3 regions of the Lysinibacillus sp. NPDC093197 genome follow, and region 3 is predicted to be linked to each of the others. Evidence: predicted binding sites of a transcription regulator. Region 3 holds the regulator's gene; each other region holds the start of a gene.
What was found. Region 3 encodes CtsR, which represses protease genes until heat stress. Its sites were predicted from a motif close to ATGGTCAATAAAGGTCAAACA; they were not measured.

Region 1: ACIP9G_RS18180 (ATP-dependent Clp protease ATP-binding subunit) is a predicted target of CtsR. The motif match lies at 3,243-3,263, and genes of this name have one in related genera.
Region 2: clpP (ATP-dependent Clp endopeptidase proteolytic subunit ClpP) is a predicted target of CtsR. The motif match lies at 2,026-2,046, and genes of this name have one in related genera.

Annotation. Positions count from the first base shown of each region.
Region 1 is NZ_JBIVOH010000008.1:38,354-45,994, forward strand. It holds gene ACIP9G_RS18160 (Cof-type HAD-IIB family hydrolase) at 86-892, opposite strand; gene ACIP9G_RS18165 (prolyl oligopeptidase family serine peptidase) at 1,018-1,782, shown strand; gene ACIP9G_RS18170 (metal-sulfur cluster assembly factor) at 1,836-2,144, shown strand; gene ACIP9G_RS18175 (Crp/Fnr family transcriptional regulator) at 2,364-3,059, opposite strand; gene ACIP9G_RS18180 (ATP-dependent Clp protease ATP-binding subunit) at 3,325-5,451, shown strand; gene ACIP9G_RS18185 (YjzD family protein) at 5,509-5,703, opposite strand; gene ACIP9G_RS18190 (beta-ketoacyl-ACP synthase III) at 6,076-7,014, shown strand; gene fabF (beta-ketoacyl-ACP synthase II) at 7,045-7,641, shown strand, end outside.
Region 2 is NZ_JBIVOH010000004.1:233,716-241,356, forward strand. It holds gene ACIP9G_RS13420 (amino acid ABC transporter permease) at 1-359, opposite strand, end outside; gene ACIP9G_RS13425 (basic amino acid ABC transporter substrate-binding protein) at 451-1,245, opposite strand; tRNA gene ACIP9G_RS13430 (tRNA-Arg) at 1,750-1,824, opposite strand; gene clpP (ATP-dependent Clp endopeptidase proteolytic subunit ClpP) at 2,132-2,719, shown strand; gene ACIP9G_RS13440 (HPr family phosphocarrier protein) at 3,021-3,278, opposite strand; gene whiA (DNA-binding protein WhiA) at 3,388-4,335, opposite strand; gene ACIP9G_RS13450 (gluconeogenesis factor YvcK family protein) at 4,426-5,397, opposite strand; gene rapZ (RNase adapter RapZ) at 5,402-6,295, opposite strand; gene ACIP9G_RS13460 (NUDIX domain-containing protein) at 6,305-6,772, opposite strand; gene trxB (thioredoxin-disulfide reductase) at 7,398-7,641, opposite strand, start outside.
Region 3 is NZ_JBIVOH010000007.1:161,155-168,795, reverse strand. It holds gene ACIP9G_RS17630 (ATP-dependent Clp protease ATP-binding subunit) at 1-225, opposite strand, end outside; gene mcsB (protein-arginine kinase McsB) at 215-1,324, opposite strand; gene ACIP9G_RS17620 (UvrB/UvrC motif-containing protein) at 1,321-1,863, opposite strand; gene ACIP9G_RS17615 (CtsR family transcriptional regulator) at 1,877-2,347, opposite strand; gene ACIP9G_RS17610 (magnetosome magnetite crystal formation protein family) at 2,678-2,983, opposite strand; gene ACIP9G_RS17605 (class I SAM-dependent methyltransferase) at 3,108-3,785, shown strand; gene corA (magnesium/cobalt transporter CorA) at 3,927-4,889, shown strand; gene ACIP9G_RS17595 (hypothetical protein) at 5,071-5,280, opposite strand; gene ACIP9G_RS17590 (protoglobin domain-containing protein) at 5,615-6,925, shown strand; gene ACIP9G_RS17585 (acyl-CoA thioesterase) at 6,977-7,456, opposite strand; gene ACIP9G_RS17580 (aldehyde dehydrogenase family protein) at 7,526-7,641, opposite strand, start outside.

The DNA.
Region 1 (7,641 bases), on a different contig from region 3:
ACCTCCTAAAAAACTGTATTTATTAGTAATGCTTACTTCTCCCTATTTTTAAATGGCTGAAAAAAGGGGAATTACTACTTAACTATCATAATTTTAAGCGCTCAATAAGTATTTTAGCAATGCCATCTTCATTATTCGTCGTTGTAATTTCATTGGCTATGTTTTTTAAGCTAGTGATGCCGTTACCCATAGCGACGCCAATACCGGCATAATCAATCATTTCTAAATCATTGTCCTCGTCACCAAAGGCGATAATACGCTCACGCGGAATACCTAAATCTTTAGCTACATGTGAAATACCGACAGCTTTATTTAAGCCACGACGGACAATTTCAATAATATGTAGCGGTGCACCCCAACGACGATGCTCTATAACTTCCGCATGAACTGCTTGTAAATGGTCTCGAATAATCATGGAGTTAGTTTCGTTAGCTTGAATTAGGAGACTTGTTGGATTAACTAATAGGTTTGTCGAAATATCACCTAACGTAATTTTTGGGTTACCCATGTTAAAAATATTTAGTATGCGATCATCCTCTGTATGCACATAAATGTCATCCTTCACTTCAGCTATAATATTTTCATATTCATAGCTATTAACAGAATCAACAACCTCTCGTACAACGTTTAAGTCAATCGGTGTATGCATTGTTTGCCAAGCAGCATTTTTAGGATGGTGGACATAAGCGCCATTAAAATTCACAATAGGTGTTGTTAAACCAAGCTCATGATAGTAAATATCACTTGCACGATAAGGACGACCTGTGGCAATCATAACCTGATGCCCTTGTTCCTTAGCCTGCAATAATGTTTGTTTTGTTTTTAAAGAAATTTGTTGTTGGTCCGTTAATAACGTACCATCTAAATCTAAAACGATTAAATGCGGTTTCATTGCTTGTTGCCCCTTTCCTATATGTTTGAATAGTATCTCTTTGTAATCCATACGTCAAAATTTTGTCACATTGAAAAAAGTTTGCTAACATAAAAAAGGTTAGACAAAAGTTGGGAGTGACAAGAATGTTAGTAAAGAATGAAATTTGGGGACATATTCCTTTGTTACATATATCGACAGATAATATGAATGAAAATACCCCGGTAGTAATTTTCTTACACGGTTTTATGAGTGCAAAAGAACATAACTTACATTATGCATACCAGTTAGTAAATAAAGGGGTGCGTGTCCTATTACCAGATGCAAAACTTCATGGTGATCGCAGCGAAGGATTAACAGAGACTCAAATGAATTTACATTTTTGGGATATCGTCTTAAATTCTATTCATGAAGTAGAGCAATTATATAAAGAATTAAAGAATAAGCAATTAATAGCTAACAATAAAATTGGTGTAGCGGGCACTTCAATGGGTGCAATCGTCACATCTGGCTGTTTAAAACGTTATAATTGGATTCAAACGGCAGCAATATGTATGGGAGGCCCTGGTTTTATTAAATTAGGTGCCTATCAATTGCAACAAATGGCGAAAAACGGTGTGAAATTTCCGATGTCAGAGCAAGAAGTACAAAAAACGAATGAACTTCTCGCAAAGTATGATATCAGTTTAACACCAGAACAATTCGCTGGACGCCCTGTATTCTTTTGGCATGGTGAGCATGATAAAACCGTACCTTTTAATGATACGTATAACTTTTATTTAACATTACGTGCATACTACGATGAAAATCCGAGCAACTTAAAATTTATTACAGATAAACATGCTGGTCATACTGTAACACGTGAAGGTATGTTGGCGGCAACCGATTGGCTTGCACAGCATTTGGCATAATAAGAAGCATCTGCTATGATTAAGTTAACACTGTGACGAAAGGAGAAATACAGATGGATCAAGATATGAAAGACAGCATGTTAAGTGCATTAGAAAACGTAATCGACCCTGAGCTTGGTATTGATATCGTCAACTTAGGTTTAGTATATGATGTAGATTTAGATGACGAGGGGTTAGCAACAGTTACAATGACATTAACTTCAATGGGCTGCCCAATGGGACCGGTTATTGTCGATCAAGTAAATACAGCTATGAGTGAACTACCAGAGGTGAAAAGTACAAATGTAAATATTGTATGGAACCCACCTTGGTCAAAAGATAAAATGTCTCGCTATGCGAAAATGGCATTAGGTGTCCGCTAATAGATTGACTTCTAACAATATGAATAAAAAATCCCTGCTTGCACATAACTGTAAGCGGGGATTTAATATTTATTTTGCTTTAGCAGAAGTCCTCCGCTTTTATAAGTAGGGAAGACATGCCAAAGATGCACTGCATTCACTGAGAATTAAAATTATTGCTTAATTAATCGTTAATGAAACCTACGCATGTCTCAAATATGTCACGCCGTTGTTGATATATTAGTCAATACGGCAAATTTGCAATGGGCAGTTTTCACAGGCAATTTCATTTTTTAAATATTGTAAATTAAGAATAGTAATATAGCCTTTTTCGAAGGATAGAATGTGATGTTTTTTAAGATCGTTCAACATTCGGTTAATCATTTCTCTACTTGTAGCACATAAATTCGCAATTTCTGAATTTGTTAATGGAAAGTCGATAAAAATTGCCTCATTTTCTAATGGCTTCCCATACGTATTTGAAAGGCGAATTAGCGTAGAAAATAAAGCACCTTTTTTACCATTTAACACTAAATCACGTAGACGGCTTTGATATTTTAAATTTTCTGTTTGCAACCATTTCATATACTCTACCATTAAATGTGGCTGCTCCACTAATAGATGCTCTAATGATTTACGACTTAAAACATACAACGTTGAAGGTTCTAAAACTTTAGCTGTCATCGAAAAATAAGTGAGGTTACAAAATAATGAGCCTTCACCAATTATACTATCAGGACCGCAAATTCGAATTGTTAATTCCTTTCCATTTTCGGTTTCCTGGCTAATCGAAATAGCCCCTGTTTTAATATAATAAATTTCTTTAGCTCGTTCCCCTTCTAAGAAAATTTTACTATCTTTATTCACTTTAATAAAAACGCCATTATTTTTAAAAAGTGCATGCATTTTCTCTTGAATATTATCCATTAGTACCATATATCAAACACATCTCTTTCTTTTTGTAATAAAAATTACCTGTATTACAAAAGGATGACGATAATCATTTCGATATACTAAAACAACGAAACATACCACTATTATAACGTAATTTTCCATTTTTCAGTAAAATATTTTTGAGCTTTTTTTTTGCTACGATTTGTCGATTGTTGTAAAATAAAGTTAGTCAAAAAAGGTCAAACTTTTAATGAAATCAGAATAAGGGTAAAGATATAAAAAAAGAAGAGAGAAGAGGAGTGCTACAATGCAATTTCAACAAACTGATGATAAAAAACCATTAGAGCAATTTGGTCGTAACTTAGTTGAAGAAGTAAAAAACGGCAAAATGGACCCTGTAATTGGACGTGATGAAGAAATTCGCAATGTGATTCGAATTTTAACGCGTAAAACGAAAAATAACCCGGTCTTAATCGGTGAACCAGGAGTAGGTAAAACAGCCATTGTAGAAGGGTTGGCACAACGTATTGTGAAAGGTGATGTTCCAGAAGGATTAAAAGAGTGCGTATTGTACGAGCTTGATATGAGTGCATTAATAGCTGGTGCAAGTTATCGTGGTCAATTTGAAGAACGATTAAAAGGCGTACTAAAAGAGGTAAAAGAATCTGAAGGGCGCATTATTTTATTTATCGATGAAATCCATACAATTGTTGGTGCTGGTAAAACAGACGGAGCAATGGATGCTGGAAATATGTTGAAGCCTATGCTTGCGCGTGGGGAACTCCACTGTATAGGCGCTACTACGCTAGACGAATACCGTATGTATATTGAAAAAGATCCAGCTTTAGAACGCCGCTTCCAACAAGTGCTTGTTCGTGAACCATCTATTGAAGATACCGTTTCTATTTTGCGTGGTTTAAAAGAACGCTTTGAACTGCATCATGCAGTACGTATTCATGATCGGGCTATTGTAGCTGCTGCAGAGCTTTCAAATCGCTATATTACAGAGCGTTTTTTACCAGATAAAGCGATTGATTTAATTGATGAGGCATGTGCGATGATACGAACAGAAATCGATTCGATGCCGCAAGAACTAGATGCGGTGACTCGTCGTATAATGCAGTTAGAAATTGAAGAACAAGCATTGCGTAAAGAAAAAGATGAAGCTAGTAAAAAACGTCTTGAGCAATTACAAGAAGAGTTAAAAAAGCTTAAAGATTCATCAGAAGGGATGCGAAAACAATGGGAAGCAGAGAAAGAAGCATTGCAAGGCATCCAGAAAAAACGTGAATCACTTGATAAATATCGTCGAGATTTAGACGAAGCGGAAAGTAAATATGATTTAAATAAAGCTGCTGAATTACGACATGGCAAAATTCCTGCGCTTGAAAAAGAGATTCAAGAGATGGAGCAACATCTAGAAAATGGTAGTGAGACACGTATTTTGCGTGAAGAAGTCACATCTGACGAAATTGCATCAATTGTATCTCGTTGGACAGGTATCCCTGTAACAAAGTTAGTTGAAGGTGAACGTGAAAAATTACTGCGTTTAAAAGATACGTTACATGAACGGGTTGTAGGACAGGATAATGCTGTTCAGCTTGTTACAGAAGCAGTATGGCGTGCCCGAGCAGGTATTAAAGATCCACATCGCCCAATTGGTAGCTTTTTATTTTTAGGGCCAACAGGTGTAGGTAAAACTGAGCTTGCTAAGGCACTTGCTGCACAGTTGTTTGATTCCGAGGAGCATTTTATTCGAATTGATATGAGTGAGTATATGGAGAAACATAGCGTATCACGTCTCGTTGGTGCACCTCCAGGCTATATCGGCTATGAAGAGGGGGGACAATTAACTGAAGCGGTTCGTCGTAATCCGTATTCTGTCGTATTACTCGATGAAATTGAAAAGGCTCATCCTGATGTAGCGAACATATTATTGCAAATTTTAGATGATGGGCGCATTACAGATAGTCAGGGACGAATGGTGAACTTTACAAATACCGTAATTATTTTAACATCGAATATAGGCTCTAGCTATTTAATGGAAGCACAAGAAGATGATGCTGGAGTTGAGGATTTAGTAATGGCAGCGCTGCGTCAGCACTTTAAGCCAGAACTTTTAAACCGAGTGGACGATATTATTATGTTCCATGCGTTATCTGAAGAACATTTCACTGCGATTGCTTGGAAATATGTTGAGCAACTTGTAAAACGTGTAGCTGAGCAGGAAATTACATTAGATGTGGCTCAAGAAGTAATAGATTGGGTTGTTGAACAAGGAGCAGATCCGCAGTTTGGGGCACGTCCATTAAAACGCTTTGTACAACGTTATATTGAAACAGCAGTTGCCAAGGAATTATTGCGTGGCGAAGTACTACCAGGAGAGACTTTGCATATTAAAATGCAAAATGGTCAGTGTGTAGTCGAAAAATAATAAATAGAAAAAAACCTGTTTCGCATTAGGCGAGACAGGTTTTTTTTATGATATTGATTAATGGTGGTCTGCGGCTTCTGGAGTTGGCTCATTTGGAATGATTGCGCCAATAACAAAAATAAGTACAGAGAATACCAATGAAAGGATCGCACCAGTTTGGAAATCAAATGGTACTCCGATTACAGCACTTACTACGTAGTTTAACATTGAAACTAGTAAGAATGACCATATGAACGTTACGATATATTGCATTTAATTCACCTCAACCGAACTTTTTTATTACATATACATTATCATATCATAACATAAGTCGAAAAAAAAAGAACCTTTTATCAAAAAGTGGCGCATACAGAGCGGTGATTTATGGCAATTTTGTAACAACATTTTAGCTTGTCGGTAGAAGAGAATTATTTAAGCGGCGATAGAACAAGTTCTATCGGCGATAACAGAAGTTTTACCGGCGATTAAGAGACTTCAATCGGCGATAGTAGTACTTTTACCAGCGATTGAACGACTACTATCTGGTATACTTAATTTAATTCACCTTGCACCATTCCTTCATTATGAGTTATAATTATGACCAGTTACTAATAATTGATAGTAAGAAAGCAGAGGGGTTGCTATATGAACGCAGGTATTATAGGTTTAGGCAGATACGTTCCTGAAAAGGTCGTTACGAATTTTGACTTAGAAAAAATTATGGACACTTCGGATGAATGGATTCGAACTCGTACAGGAATTGAAGAACGTCATTTCGCTGCAGATAATCAGGAAACTTCAGATTTAGCAGTAGCAGCTGCGAAAGATGCTATTGCAAAAGCAGGTATTACACCTGAAGAAATAGGATTAATACTTGTAGCAACTGTAACACAAGATCAAACATTTCCAAGTGTAGCATGTATGGTTCAGGAGCAAATTGGCGCTGTAAATGCAGCAGCGATGGACCAAGCAGCAGCTTGCGCAGGATTTATATATAGCTTAGTGACAGCAAAACAATTTGTAGAATCAAGCGCTTATAAATATGTCTTAGTAGTAGGTGTTGAAAAGCTGTCAAAAGTCATTGATTGGGAAGATCGCAATACGGCTGTTTTATTTGGTGATGGAGCAAGTGCTGCCATTGTCGGTCCTGTATCAGAAGGTAGAGGGATTTTATCATTTGAGCTTGGAGCAGACGGCACGGGCGGTAAGCATCTTTATTTAACGCAGCAAGAGACAATTGCGATGAACGGTCGTGAAGTATTTAAGTTTGCTGTACGTCAAATGGGTGAATCAGCAGTTAATGTATTAGACAAAGCTGGTTTAACAAAAGAAGATGTTGACTTTTTAATTCCACATCAAGCAAATATTCGAATTATGGAATCGGCACGTGAACGATTAGCATTACCAGCAGAAAAAATGTCAAAAACGATTCACAAATATGGCAATACATCAGCAGCTTCTATTGGTATTTCTTTAGTAGAAGAGCTTGAAGCAGGTAAAATAAAAGATGATGATTTATTAGTACTTGTCGGTTTTGGCGGTGGCTTAACATGGGGTGCCGTTGCAATGAGATGGGGAAAATAACATAGAAAATTGCTTGAGAGGAGTAAGACAATGAGTAAACGACGAGTAGTAATTACAGGAATTGGCGCTGTTACACCACTAGGGAATAGCATCGAAGAAACATGGGCAAACATCAAGGCTGGTAAATCAGGCGTTGGTGAATTAACGCGCTTAAATAAAGATCTATTCGCTGCCAAAATCGCTGCTGAAATAAAAGACTTTGATATTGAAAAGTATATTGAACGTAAAGAAGCTCGCAAAATGGACCGTTTCACGCACTATGCACTAGCAGCGTCTATTATGGCGATGGAAGATGCACAGCTTACAATCGATGAAGAATTAGCACCACGTGCAGGTGTATGGATTGGCTCTGGTATCGGTGGCATGGAAACATATGAACAACAATTTTTAACGTTCCAAGAGCGTGGCGCAAGACGTGTTAGTCCATTCTTTATTCCAATGATGATTCCAGATATGGCTTCAGGTCAAGTGTCTATTCACTTTGGAGCTAAGGGCATCAATTCTTGTTCAGTAACAGCTTGTGCATCAGGTACGAATTCAATTGGTGATGCATTTAAAGTAATTGAACGTGGCGATGCTGATGTGATGATTTCAGGAGGAGCTGAATCACCAATCGTGACGATGGCG
Region 2 (7,641 bases), on a different contig from region 3:
TCAATGCTTTGAATACCCGCACGGAATATTTCTGCATTATAGGCTGCACAGTTTAATACTAGTGCGGTAATACCTGACACCATATATCCTAATGAATGGCCAAAAATCGTTGGGATAACCGCTAAATGAATTAATAAAATTTGCACTAGCATTGGTGTTCCACGGAATAAATCTACATATAGTTTACATGGCCAGTAAATAAACTTATTTTTAGATACTTTCCCTAAACCTAACAGTAAGCCTAAAATAATACCACCAAAATAACCACTGAGCGTTAAGATGATTGTTATACCAATACCACGGATAAACATATCACGGTAGTTCCAAACTATGTCCCAGCGTAAATCAAAGATGTCCATTAGAACCCCTACTTTCCCTATCAATTTCTCTACTAAATACGCTAATAAATCAAATGTGCCGCTAGCATGATTAGGCTAACGGCATCATCCATTACTTAAAGTCCTTACCAGTAATTTCTTTTAATTTACCATTGTCTTTAATTTTTTGTAGACCTTCATTTAATAGGTTTAATAATTCCGTATTGCCTTTTTTCACCATAAAGCCGTAGTATTCTTTTTCAAATGCATCATCTTCAATTACTTTAAGTTTTGCTTTTGGGTTAGCTTTAATATATTCATAAATAACTGCATTATCGCCAATTGTTGCATCAACGTTACCGTTTAACATTTCTTGAATAGCAACAGGTTGGCTTTCGAATGCCATAATGTTTGTGCTTGCATCACCTTGTAATTTTTTTGCAGCCATATGACCAGTTGCATTTATTTGTACTGAAATCTTTTTATCTTTTAAATCTGCTAATGAAGTAATATCCGAATCCTCTTTAACTACGATTAATAATTGAGATTCATAATATGGCTCTGTAAAATCAAATGAAGCCTTACGTTCTTCATTAATAGTAATACCCGATGCACCGATGTCTGTTTCACCATTTTTAATTGTTTGGAATACAGGCTCCCAACCAATGTTTTCCCATTCCACTTTAATGCCCATTTCGTCTGCAATCGCTTGCAAAATATCGACATCTAATCCTACAATATTCCCTTTATCGTCAATCGATTCAAATGGTGCAAAAGTAGCCTCTGTACCTACCTTATAAACTTTATCCTTGCCGCCGCCACCAGAACCTGCGTCACCAGATGATGCATCATCTTTTGCACCACAGCCAACTAGCACAAGCGTAAATGCTGCTACAATCATCAATAACGTCCAAAAACGTTTTTTCATAATTTTTCCCCCTAAACGATTAATATTTTCCGACTAATTCATTTTTATCAATTCGGAAATGTTAGACTATTAGGTCAATTATAGTGTCAATAGAGTTGATATACAATACGATTTCGCATAAAAGTGATTATTTTTTCATAATAATGAATTTTACTATACAGAACGGAGAGAAATTATGTAATAAAAACAATATCTATGTCTTAAAATGTATACTTATGCAATTCTAAGATGATTTTTATGCTAAATTTAGATATTTTTGGCCACAAAAAAAGAATCCCCTCAGATAGGATTCTTCTTTTGGGCTAGCATGCTAGCCTCACGATCAGTATGTTCACTAAAAAACTTTTTGGAGTTCTTGCTTTTGATGGTTTAGAAAGGAATAAATATGGGAATAATGCCTACGGGACAGATTTCCACCATATTCCTCTCTTTCTCCACTAAGAAGGCTGCTAAGCTACTTAATAGGAGAATCGAGCTATAAAAGTAAATCAATAAATCAGTAAATGGCGCCCTCGGAGGGAATCGAACCCCCAGTGCAAGAACCGGAATCTTACGTGTTATCCATTACACCACGAGGGCAATTGAACATAAAAAAAAAGTACTCACTCTTAGGCTTTACGGTAAAGCATCGTGTAGATAATCCTCATTGTAGAAGCATACCTACAAAATAGTGTACTGTACTTTAACTTACGACCTTTCTATTATACAAACGTATTGCCCATAATTCAACTATAAATATTAATTTTTATTATGGATTTAATTTCTTAATATCAGCGTTAATATTTGACCTTCCCTGACTATAATGTGTATGATAAGGTTACAACTGAAATATAATGGATGATTTCAGTAAAAGTATTCGAATTTAGCTTTTTAAGGAGGATTTAACATGAATTTAATTCCTACAGTTATTGAACAAACAAGTCGTGGTGAACGTGCTTATGACATTTATTCACGACTACTAAAAGACCGTATTATCCTATTAGGAAGTGCAATTGATGACAACGTTGCAAACTCAATCGTTGCGCAGCTTCTATTTTTAGAAGCAGAAGATCCGGATAAAGACATTTCTCTTTACATTAACTCACCAGGTGGTTCTATTACAGCTGGTATGGCAATCTACGATACAATGCAATTCATCAAGCCAAAAGTACAAACAATTTGTATTGGTATGGCTGCATCAATGGGTGCTTTCCTACTTGCTGCTGGTGAACCTGGTAAGCGCTATGCATTACCAAATGCAGAAGTAATGATTCACCAACCACTTGGTGGTGCACAAGGTCAAGCGACTGAAATTGAAATTGCTGCAAAACGCATTTTATTCCTTCGTGAAAAATTAAATGGTATTTTATCTGAGCGTACTGGTCAGCCACTAGAAGTCATCTCAAGAGATACTGACCGTGATAACTTCATGACAGCTGAACGCGCAAAAGAATACGGCTTAATCGACCATATTTTTGTACGTAACGAACGCTAATTAGAAAAAACCGTTAAGTCCATGCGACTTAGCGGTTTTTTTATAGGTGCCAGGCACGCAAACAATTCTCAAACAATTTCCATGCTAGCCAATAGCTTGCCAAGGGAAAATTTACTTAGACTCCTTTGGGAATACACGCAATGTAAGACGCAACAATTCGCGTGCTAACGAGGGTTGTGGCTTACGGTGTGTCCTAGGAAAACATCCACCCGTAGCGGAAATCAACGACAGCAGATCAAAAACCTCTAAGTCACGTGGACTTAGAGGTTTTTTGTTTTTAATATGCTAAGCATGTCTTTGCTTAGTCTTCTTTTTCAATAATAGCAGCTAATGATGTAACCGCTTGCTCTGCATCGCTACCTTCACTGCTTAAAACAACCTTTGTACCTTTAGCAATAGCTAAGCTCATTACACCCATAATGGATTTGGCATTTACTTTTTTCTCGTCTTTTTCAAGAAAAATATCAGCACTAAAACGATTTGCTTCCTGTACAAATAACGCCGCTTGTCTAGCTTGTAGTCCTAATTTTAATTTTACCTGGACTGTTTTCTCAGTCATTCGCAATTCTCTCCTTCACTACCGTTCATCTATTAGTTTTATATTACCGCACTTAGCAGTAGAAGAACAATAAGCGATTGCACTAGCTTTCTGTCTTTTGTATGAAAGCTTAACCGCCTATTTTTTCACCTCTTCTTAATGCATCTGCTATTTCGTCTATTTTACGCAATCGATGGTTAACTCCTGATTTACTAACCGTTCCACTTGATACCATTTCACCAAGTTCTTTTAACGTTACATCTTGATATTCCACACGTAAGCGTGCAATTTCACGAAGCTTTTCAGGCAGCTGATCCAGCCCTACTGAATTTTCGATAAAGCGAATATTTTCTACCTGGCGTAGTGCAGCGCCTATCGTTTTATTCAAGTTTGCTGTTTCGCAGTTTACAATACGATTAACACTATTTCGCATATCGCGTAATATACGAACATCTTCAAATTTCATCATTGCTTGATGAGCTCCGACAATGTTTAAAAAATCGGAAATCTTTTCCGCTTCTTTTAAGTATGTCACAAAGCCCTTCTTTCGTTCAATTGTTTTTGCATTCAACTCAAATTCATTCATCAAATCCATTAATGCTTCACCGTGTTCTTTATACAAAGAATAAATTTCTAAGTGATAGGCAGACGTTTCTGGGTTATTTACCGAGCCACCTGCTAAAAATGCTCCACGTAAGTAAGCTCTTTTATGGCCACTCTTTTTAATAAGCTCTTTAGAAATCGTGTGATTGAATTGGAAATCATCCGAAATTATCGCTAAATCAATGAGTAACTCACGCGCCCCTTCTCGCACACGACATATATAAACGTTGTTCTTTTTCAAACGCATTTTTTTACGTACAAGTAGCTCGACGTTATAGGGGTACAACTTCTTCATAATTGTGTAAAGCCTTCTAGCGATTGCAGCATTTTCAGTCTGCACGTCTAAACTAAGTTGCTTGTTAGCAAAAGATAATGAACCATTCATACGAATTAAAGCAGATACTTCTGCTTTCATACAATAATCGTCCGCTTCTACTTGCGTCAGCTCTTTTTTCGTTTCTGAAGCAAATGACATATTACGCCCTCCTTTCGACCTTTATTTCTATGTATATGTTCATCTTACCATATACAACAAGCATTCTTTAGGACTCTATTGTAGGCTTCCTTACTTTTTCGGTAAGATTTTTGCATAATCCACAAGCCATTGTGCTACATTTGCAGAATTATGGCGAACTGTCCCATCTGGTCGAATGGTTGCAATATCACGTTTAATAACCTCTAATCCCATACTTTCCAGCTTACCAACATCAAATGTTACGGGCTCCGCACATTCTTCTTTATACAGCTCTTTAACGGGGTGCGGAAGCTGTTCATCATTTACTAAAATAGCATCAATAAAAGAATTTCCAACATGCTTGTGAATAGCTTCAACATGGTCACCTGCTGTATATGAAATCGTTTCACCTTTTTGGGTCATTAAATTACATACATAAATTTTTCGTCCCTTGGCTCTTACTACAGCTTCTCCAATTTCTTTTACTAGCAAATTAGGAATAATACTCGTATATAAGCTTCCAGGTCCTATTAAAATATAGTCAGCTCGATTAATGGCTCGTATTGCCTCCGGTAGCGGTTGCACATTGTCAGGCACTAAAAAAACGCGGTTAATGCGCTTTCCAGCAGTTGGAATTTTCGACTCCCCTTCAATGACTACCCCATCTTCTAATTCGGCATTTAAAGTAATTTTTTTATTAGCCGCTGGAATTACTCGGCCATGTACTTTTAAAACTTTTCCCATTTCGCTAATAGCATGGCTAAAATCTCCGGTAATATCGGTTAATGCCGTTAACATTAAATTGCCAAGAGAATGACCATTTAAATCCTCTGATACCGAAAAACGATATTGAAACATTTGCTCAACGAGTGGCTCCACATCCGATAATGCAGCGATGACATTACGAACATCACCAGGCGGAGGGATATCGTAATCATCACGTAAACGTCCTGAGGAACCACCATCATCCGCAACTGTTACAATTGCAGTGATATCAAACGGGTGATGCTTTAAACCACGTAGTAACGTAGAAAGGCCAGTACCACCACCTATTACAACTAGCCTTGTATGCTTTTTCCCCATTCACTCAATCCTTTCTTCGATTGATGTCACGGTGCGATATCACAGCATTTTCTTTTTTGGCTAAGCAAGCGCCAAAATATTCTGCTAAAGTCACCGAACGATGCTGTCCTCCTGTACAACCAAAAGCAATGACAAGTTGTGATTTCCCCTCTTGTTTATAAAGCGGTATCATAAATTCAAACAAATCCGTTAGTTTTTGAATAAGGATTTGTGTATCCTCTAACGCTAATACATAAGAAGAGACTTCAGTTTGCAAACCTGTTTTAGGGCGCAATTCCTCTACATAATAAGGATTTTTTAAAAAGCGCACATCAAATACTAAGTCTGCATCTATTGGCATACCGTGTTTATATCCAAAGGACATAATATTAATTGAAAAAGTATGATCTGCATCACTTGCAAATTCCTTAACGATTTTCTCGCGTAGCTCTTTTGGTTTCATGTTAGACGTATTATAAACGAAATTAGCGCGACCTTTTACTTCTGATAGAAGTACGCGTTCTTGTTTAATACCATCTAGCGGTAAACCAGTTACAGCTAATGGATGCGCTCGTCTAGTTTCCTTATAACGTCTTACAAGCGTTGCATCATCTGCATCTAAAAATAAAATGCGTACAATGATGTCGCCTTCTTTTAATATTTGGTCGAGCGCACCAATAAGCGAATCAAAAAAGTTGCCGCCACGCATATCCATGACAGCTGCAATACGTGTAATATTTTTACCTGAATCCCTTAGTAAAGTTAAAAAAGTCGTGAGTAACGCTGGTGGTAAATTATCAATACAGTAATACCCTAAATCCTCAAAGCTTTGAATAGCTACGGTCTTCCCAGCTCCAGACATTCCTGTAATAATGACCAATTCATGTGTACATTGTTGACTTTCAACCACCACTGTCATGCAGCTCCTTTATTGTTCTATTGATATTTGTATTTTCTCATGAAGCAATTCAAAATCTTTCGTGTATTCGAATGTGCCGTACTGAATGCCTGATTGCGAAACAGCAAATTGTAAATTTGTTCGATCACCTTCAGCCATCGGCAAATGTTTTAAATCCCCAACTGGGTGCCATGCAAGCTTACCTTCTCTTGTTTCTTCGAATGGTACTCCTTCTATATCTTTCGCCATAAAAGTATAGAGCATCCATTCATCCACCTTAACGTTATCTTCTTTAATAATCATCGTATATACACCCTTTAGATGCGCGTTCAATGGTATAACATTTGTTTCTTCCTGAAACTCACGTAAAGCAGCCTCATAAATCGACTCACCGCTCTCCATTTTTCCGCCTGGTGCTACATACCAGCCCCGTCTCGGCTTTTGAAGTAATAATACTTTGCCGTCTTTTACGGCAATTAAGTTTGCAATTCTTTGCATAGACACACCTCTAATCTCTTTTGCATTATATTTTTTATTATAGCAAGACCTATCAGAGTTTGTCCTCATTTCACAACTATGGTATCTTGCGCAAAAAATCGATTATATTGAATCATCATTTAGGGTTTTTGTTTCTTTTTGTATAAAGGCTCGTCGTACTCCCAATGACAGTTATTTTACACGAATAATCATACTTATAGTATACAGTTTTCTGTTGTTAGACATGACACATTCAAAAATAATAAGCCTAAGCATCAGGCTTATTATTACATAAAACTCCACTTCGCTTTCGTACGGTTTGTTGCGCCTTACTTTTTGTACTGTTGCTACAGGAATTTATATGGAGAGATTCACTTAAATTCAGAATTGTTTTAGTGACTGGCACTAACACAAATATCAAAAATAGGTTGCTCCCACCTAATTAGGCGGAAACAACCTACTAAAAAAATAAAAGGGGGATTGCTAATTACACTCTAAATAATACACCTTTTATATGTCATTCAAGTTACAGCAATATTAAAACCGTATTAAAAAATTGTATTTTTTTCCGGTAATAACGGCCAATAGCAACCAGCTTTTTGTCGCTGAACGCTGGCATTCGATACGAACTGTTTTTTTTGGCCAATTATGCGTTAATTTTTTCTAATAATACTTCCACATAATGTTGTGCTGCTTGTGCTGCAATACTACCGTCGCCAGTCGCAGTTACGATTTGGCGAAGCGATTTTTCACGTACATCTCCTGCAGCAAAAATACCTGGTACTTTAGTTTCCATATTATCGTTAGTCACAATATAACCAGCTTCATTTAAAATTCCTAATGCTCCAAAAGGTTTTGTTAATGGAAGCATACCAATATAGATAAATACG
Region 3 (7,641 bases):
AACATCCTCTGTTCCTTTACCGACTAGCTCTTCAATACCTGCTTCAATCATTTGAGGGCTAATATCAATGGCTTCTAATGCTTTCGCAGCTATACCACCGCCTTCACGAATAAGCCCTAAAAGAATATGCTCTGTTCCTATTGATTCGTGCTTCCAACGAATTGCCTCTTCCTGTGCAAGCTGTAATACTTTTTGTGCGCGTTGTGTAAAACGATTAAACATCATATGAATCCTCTCCTTTTCCCCCTATAATAGGCTTACTCTTAGTTTCTAGAAATAATGCCTCTCGCAACATTTTTGCTCGTGCTCTGTCTCGCTCAGCAGGCGGTAAAACCTCTCCTGCATAGTGCTGTAAAAAACCTGGTTGCATGCTGACAACGCATTCGTTTAAAGATGTTGCTTTAATATTATCAATCAACTGCAAATCCACTCCTAAACGTACATTTGATATGCAAGTAGCAGCTTCTTCACTCGTTAAAATTCGAGCATGTGTTAATGTCCCTAAAGCTCTGTATACACGATCTTCTAAAGCAAGTTCCGCCTTTTCCATTAGCTTGCTTCTTGCTTGTCGTTCTTTTTGAATTATTTTTTCTGCAACACTTTGGATGTCTGCTAAAATGTCTTCTTCTGTTTTTCCTAGTGTAATTTGATTTGATACTTGATAAATATTCCCTAAATTTTCACTACCTTCACCGTATATACCCCTAACGGTCATCCCTAAACGAGTCATTGCATTGATGATTTGATTCATCTGACCTGTCAGTGTAAGCGCGGGAAGGTGCATCATAACAGAAGCACGTAATCCAGTACCAATATTGGTTGGACAACTTGTTAAATATCCAAAAGTATCACGAAACGCATATGGCAAGGCTCCTTCTAAGGCTCGATCAATCTTATTTGCTTGCTCGTAGGCCTTCTGAAGTTGAAAACTCGCCGTCATACATTGAATGCGTAAATGGTCTTCTTCGTTCACCATAATGCAAATAGATTCATCCTCAGACAACAACATAGCGCCGACTTGCTCTTTTTTTGCAAGCTGTGGACTAATCAAATGCTTTTCAACTAAAATTTGTCGTTGTAACGATGTTAAATCTTTTATAGAAAAATAAGAATATCTTTCTTGAAGCTTGGAACTGTCCTGTATTGCGTGGGTGACAGCCTGCTCTACCTGTAATGCTTCGTTTTCCGAGAAAACTAAAGGGAAACGAAAACCATCTAAGTTCCTCGCAAGGCGGATGCGTGTACTAATGACGATATCTGAATAATCATCCTCCATATCCATCCAGGCAGGTGTAGCACGCTCTAAAAACGATTCAATCATCATGACACATCACCACCTTCGAATTGTAGCTGTTGCTCAAGATTTTTTGCCTCGTCACGAAGCTTCGCCGCTTCCTCAAATTGCTCCTCGTCCACTGCAGCCTTCATGCGTTTTCGAATATCTTCAATTTGCTTTTTAATGACAAAAACATTGTTTTGAGCACCAGGCATTTTACCTATATGCTGTGGTCCTGCTTGAATACGATTAAACAGCTTTGGCAAATGCTCGCTAAACGTGTCATAACAACTAGGGCAACCAAATTTACCCTCTTTTAAAAATCGCTTATACGTAAATCCACATTGTGGACATGTTTGTTGCTGAGGTGGCGCTTGCTGTTTTTCACCGACTTTTTGCCATGTAGGTGAGCCAAACCAGTTGGATAATAATTGTTGAATCGATACAGGCTCTTGTTTAAACTCTGCATGGAACGGATGGAACTGTGATGCACAGACATCGCAATAATGGTGTTCCACCTTCTGCCCATTTTGTACTTGTGTCACAGTTACTGTCGCATTGCGCTGCTTGCAATGTTCGCAAATCATTTCCATCACCTCTTTATTTTTGCTTTTCATATTTAATGGTTGTTAACATCGCTCGCAAAATTTTTGCACGAATGCTATCCCGTAAAGGTAGTTGTAAATCTAAAGTCGAACGATCAACCGCTGCTAACATTAATTTCGCTTCTCGCTTCGAAATTACCTGCTCATCAATCAAACGATATACAACACCCTCCGCAACCGTTTGCGAGGCTCCCCCTTCAATTTGCAAGAGCACATCATCTATCAAATCAATTTGTGAGTTTGCACGGACACGCAAAATACGAATGTATCCACCGCCACCCCGTTTACTTTCAACAAGGTAACCCCGCTCAGCTGTAAATCTTGTATTGATCACATAATTTATTTGTGAGGGCACACATTGAAATTTATCAGCAATTTCACTACGTTTAATTTCAATATGCCCTTCTCCACCTAATTCAAGTACTTGCTTTAAGTAGCCTTCTATGATGTCTGAAATATTACGCACTTTAGGAATACACCTCGCTTACCTCACTGACTTTGACTATCTTTGACTATCTTTGAGTATATTATACAAAACGCTTGAAAATAATTGCAATTATTTCGCACAATGATTTGTGTAAAGCGCATTGTTTAACAGATTGTCTTCAAAAAAACAGACGGCAGGGACATATTAACTTAATCATGATGTACTTTTATATCTGTGTAAAAAAGGGAGTTGGCGATTAAAAAAGGCTTGTCCCTAATAATTAAAATTGATTTTGCCTATAATGTACCCTTTTTGCTTATAGAAAAAACGCAAGCATATGCACATAGCATATACTTGCGTCATTAAAAATTATACCCAGCGTCCAACTATCGGGTAACGCCAAGGTTCCTCTGAAAATGCCTTCACGATTCCGATAATAGGTACGATGTAAACCATAGCGATGAAAATTAGTAAGAACGGTAAACCGATTAATACAAAAGATAGGATACTAGCAATTACAATCAATATGCCCATCACGATTTGGAACAATAAAGCTTGCACCGAAACACTTTTCACTTCTTCATCTGAACTAATTAGGAAAAATAAAATCGGCACTAAAAATGGCGCAAAAAACGCGCTGGCATGTATGATTACCTTAGACCATTTTGTTTCCATATATATCAACCTTCCTTTATGGTATGTCATTATTATTAATACTCCTATTTACGGAACTATACGCTAAATAGTTTCAAATGCTGCGTAAATTTTTAAAATTTTTTTGAAAGGTATGTGATACTAGATGGAATTTAATAGCACACTTGCTAACGAATATGAAAAAGGCATCCGACGTACATTACCAAGTTACGATGCCATGCTGCGTTTAACGAAAGCTTTTTATCAATCCGCACTACAAGAAAAAGCTAGATTTTTAGTTGTTGGCTCTGGTAGTGGCAATGAAATTATACAGTTAGCTGAGCAAAGACCCGATTGGTCATTTGTCGGTATAGATCCTTCTGAAGCGATGTTGGAAATTGCAGAAAACCGTCTTCAATCATTATCAAATGATATTTCTTTACTACAAGGTACAATACTAACTGCTGCGGTGCCTGCTACGAACTTTGATGCGGCTAGCTGTATACTAGTACTCCATTTTATTGAATCATATGAGGAGAAACTTGCTACATTAAAAGGAATTGCACAACGCTTAAAATCAGGTGCACCATTCGTCCTTGTTTCTAAATACGGTCAACTGAACTCAACTGAAACAGAGCTGCAATTTGAACTATGGCGCGCGTATTGGCAACAGCATACAAAACTTTCAGCATCGGAATTAGCTAGTATGGAGCAATCTATCCGCTCACTTTCATTTATGCGTGAGGAGGCGATAGTGACACTCTTACAACAGGCAGGTTTTTCACAGCCTTCGAGGTTTTTTGCAACGACACTATTCGGCGGTTGGATATGCTATAAAGAGTAACTTTTATCCGTATAATATAGTAGTGTACTATAAGTTCATGAGGTAATGATCTTCCGTTGATTGTCTCCTCTTCCTTCTCTGCTTTAGGAGCGAGACTTCGTGCTTACTTAATACGAGATAAACAGATTTGAGGTGAATGCCATGATTCGCACGATGGCTATGACGAAAGATCAACAATTAATAAAGGACTTCCCACTTGAAGACATAAAGCAAAACGATTATGAGTGGTATTGGGTAGATTTTAATTGCCCAACTGTAGAAGAGGAGCTTTTGCTCGATACATTTTTTCATTTCCATCCACTTGCAATCGAAGACTGCTTAATGCGTTTACAGCGACCAAAACTCGATTTTTATGATGATTATCATTTCTTCGTTATTCATAAATTGAATGAAGTAACATTAATTGCTGAGGAATTAAATATTTTTGTTTCCGATCATTTTATTGTTACATTCCACAAAAATGAAGCGGCCGAAATTGAAAAGGTACAGAAGCTTTTAGAAGAGCAACCGAAATATTGGGAACGAGGCACTGTTTTTCTGACCTATCAAACAATCGATAAAATAGTCGATAGTTATTTCCCACTTGTTTATAAAATTGAGGATCATTTAAATGCACTTGAAGATGAGCTGACCTATCAAAGTAATGTGAATGCAATGCAAATTGTTTTTGAATTCCGTAGTGATTTGCTCCATTTACGGCGTACAATTTTACCAATGCGCGACCTATTGTACCGAATACTTAGTTCCTATCGCTTTGCCCTTAAAAAATCGGAAAGAGCCTACTTCGGTGATATTCACGATCATTTAGCAAAGCTTACAGAAATGGTCGAATCTAATCGTGAGCTTACAGCAGATATGCGCGATAGCTATATGGCCATGAGCTCTAGCCGTATGAACGGCATTATGATGATGTTGACGATTGTCTCCACCATTTTTATACCCTTAACGTTTATTGCGGGTGTTTACGGCATGAACTTCGATAATATGCCCGAACTTCATGGACGGTACAGCTACTTTATCGTGCTTGGCATCATGCTCTTGCTTGCACTATCTATGCTAGCATTTTTTAAATCTAAAGGCTGGTTCAAACTATTTAAACCATAAGTGTGTTGAACCGTCCTAAAACTCACTTACAAAAAAATCCGCGCACACTTCTGAGGAGAAATAGGGCATGAGTATTAGCTAAATGCATTGGCAAAAAGCCCTACTCATACTTTGCCCACAGAAGGCAGTCGCGGATTTTTAACTTATAAAAAATTAGGGACATAGATGTCTCCAAAATTATTTAATATGGACCTCGATCATCCACTTTATTTTCACCTTGTTGCGGGAATAAAAAGTATGCTAGCACGCCCGATACTATCGTTGCACAAATTGTTATCAATAGTTGGTTTAGGTCGGGTACATCTGCATAATATTTGGTTAACATATAAACAGATCCAATTGCTACAATTACCATCACAGGAATTACAAACTTAAAACGTTTCTTCTCCATGTAATACCTCCTCAATACTATTTTTCTCTCACATGCATTTATTTGTAAATCCAAACAGTTCGTATTTTACATGTTTCCTAAATGAAATTCAAATTGCGCTATTTCTACAAAAAATTAGTATGTAGCAGGTAATCCGACAAACGTCAGCCTTATAAATAAAAAAATAATAAAAAAATATAGAAATATCGGAAATTTTTAACCAAATATACTACAAAAAATAGTAGAATAGATTTAATACCATATATTCACCAAATTTACAAACCTAACAATATATATACAATGAGTCTTCAATTATTATCATTAATATGGATTTATAAAGAATGGAGCAGACACAATGAGTTGGTTTACAAAGAAGAACAATTATGGTTATTCAATTACATTAACACCTGAGGAGTTTAAGCAACACGTACAATTAGATGTTTCAAACTATCCTAAACTACAAAAACAATTACAGTTATTAGACTTAACAACTGAAGATTTAGCTATTATTAAACAATTACAACCTTTAGTGAAAAATGTCATTCCTGAAATGGTCGATCAATTTTATGCAGCGATTAGCTTAAGTCAAAACTTATTAGATATTATTAACAGAACATCACAAATTGAACGTTTAAAGGTGACTTTACATAAGCATTTAGGCGATATTTTCGAGAGTCACATTAATGACGAGTACATTAAAGAAAGAAAAGCAATCGCTGAGACACATGTTCGAATTGGACTCCAATCAAAATGGTATATCGCTTCATTCCAATCATTAACTTCGACTTTTACAAGCTTTGCGAATGATTTAGATATTTCAAAGCATGATGCTATACGTGCCATCAATGCTTTCTGCAAAATCATTAACTTCGAACAGCAGCTCGTTATCGAAGCATACGAAAAAGAAGAAGAACGTATTCGTAGTGTGGCAGATCAAACAAAGCATGCACTTGTAACTACGATTCAAAGTACCGCTGAGGAGTTAAATGCGATAAGTGAGGAAACAGCCGCTTCCCTTTTAGTTATATCTTCGCAAACGGATGATATTGCAGTAGCAACTAAACAAGGTTTAAACTTCGTTGCAGATACGCAGGACAAATCTAAACGGGGGCAGCAGCAATTACAAGAGCAAAATGAATTAATCCACGTTATTTTGCAAAGTGTTAATGGCCTTGAAGTGACGATGAACCAGTTACGTACATCTTCGCAAAAAATCTCTGAAATTGTCGGGCTTGTCACAGGCATCGCTGACCAAACTAATTTATTAGCACTCAATGCTTCAATTGAAGCTGCTCGCGCTGGGGAACATGGTAAAGGCTTTGCTGTCGTAGCAGAGGAAGTCCGCAAGCTTGCCGAAGAAACAAAAAATGCGGTACAAAATGTGTCACACCTTATTAAAGAAACAGAAAGTAATATTTCAACAATGGCAAGTTCTGTCGTCAATGTTGACCAGAAAATCCAACATAGCGTTGATACACAAACAAGTTTATCTGAATCATTCAATGATATTGCGGATGCTGTATCAGGCATTCAACAACAATATGTAAACACAGCAAGGGATATTTCAGCAATTTCTACTTTAATTACAGAGCTATCACAGGGAGCTACACTCGTTTCCTCTTCGTCAGACTCATTAATTAATGTTGTAAATGAATTAAATATTTAACACAAATAAAAAAGGAAATTGACTGCATCGTGTCAATTTCCTTTTTGTTATTTAATGTGCCAACGCACGTTTTTGCTTGCGATGCTCTCGTCGAGCAGGGCCTGTTTCAAACAGTCGTTTTTCCGCATCCGTTTCTGGGAAAATTGCAGGAATGGCCTTTGGTTTCCCACTATCATCCACTGCAACCATCGTTACAAATGATTCGGTTGTTAACTTTTCTTCGCCTGTTTCAATATTACGAGAAATAACGCGGACATAGACTTCCATAGATGAATGCCCTGTGGATGAAACAATACTTTCAATTTCAAGAATATCACCTACATGTGCTGCTGATAAAAAATCAACAGAATCAATGGAGGCTGTTACAACATGTCCTTTTGCATGCTTCATCGCTGTAATTGCAGCAATTTCATCAATATAAGCTAACACTCTTCCACCAAAAATGGAATTATGATTATTAGTATCAGGTGGTAACACAAGACGCGTCTGAAGTGTACGCGATTGGCTCATTGGTACAGCATTGGTTGTCATAGTTCTTGTAACTTCCCTTCATGTATTATTCTTTCGTCATCGTATCGTAGAAAAAGAATTGATGCAAATTTAGAAGGATTTTTTCATCGTAATAAACTTCATATCGGTCATTTCTTCAATCGCCCATTTAATACCTTCTCGACCATAGCCACTCATTTTTATGCCGCCATAAGGCATATTATCAA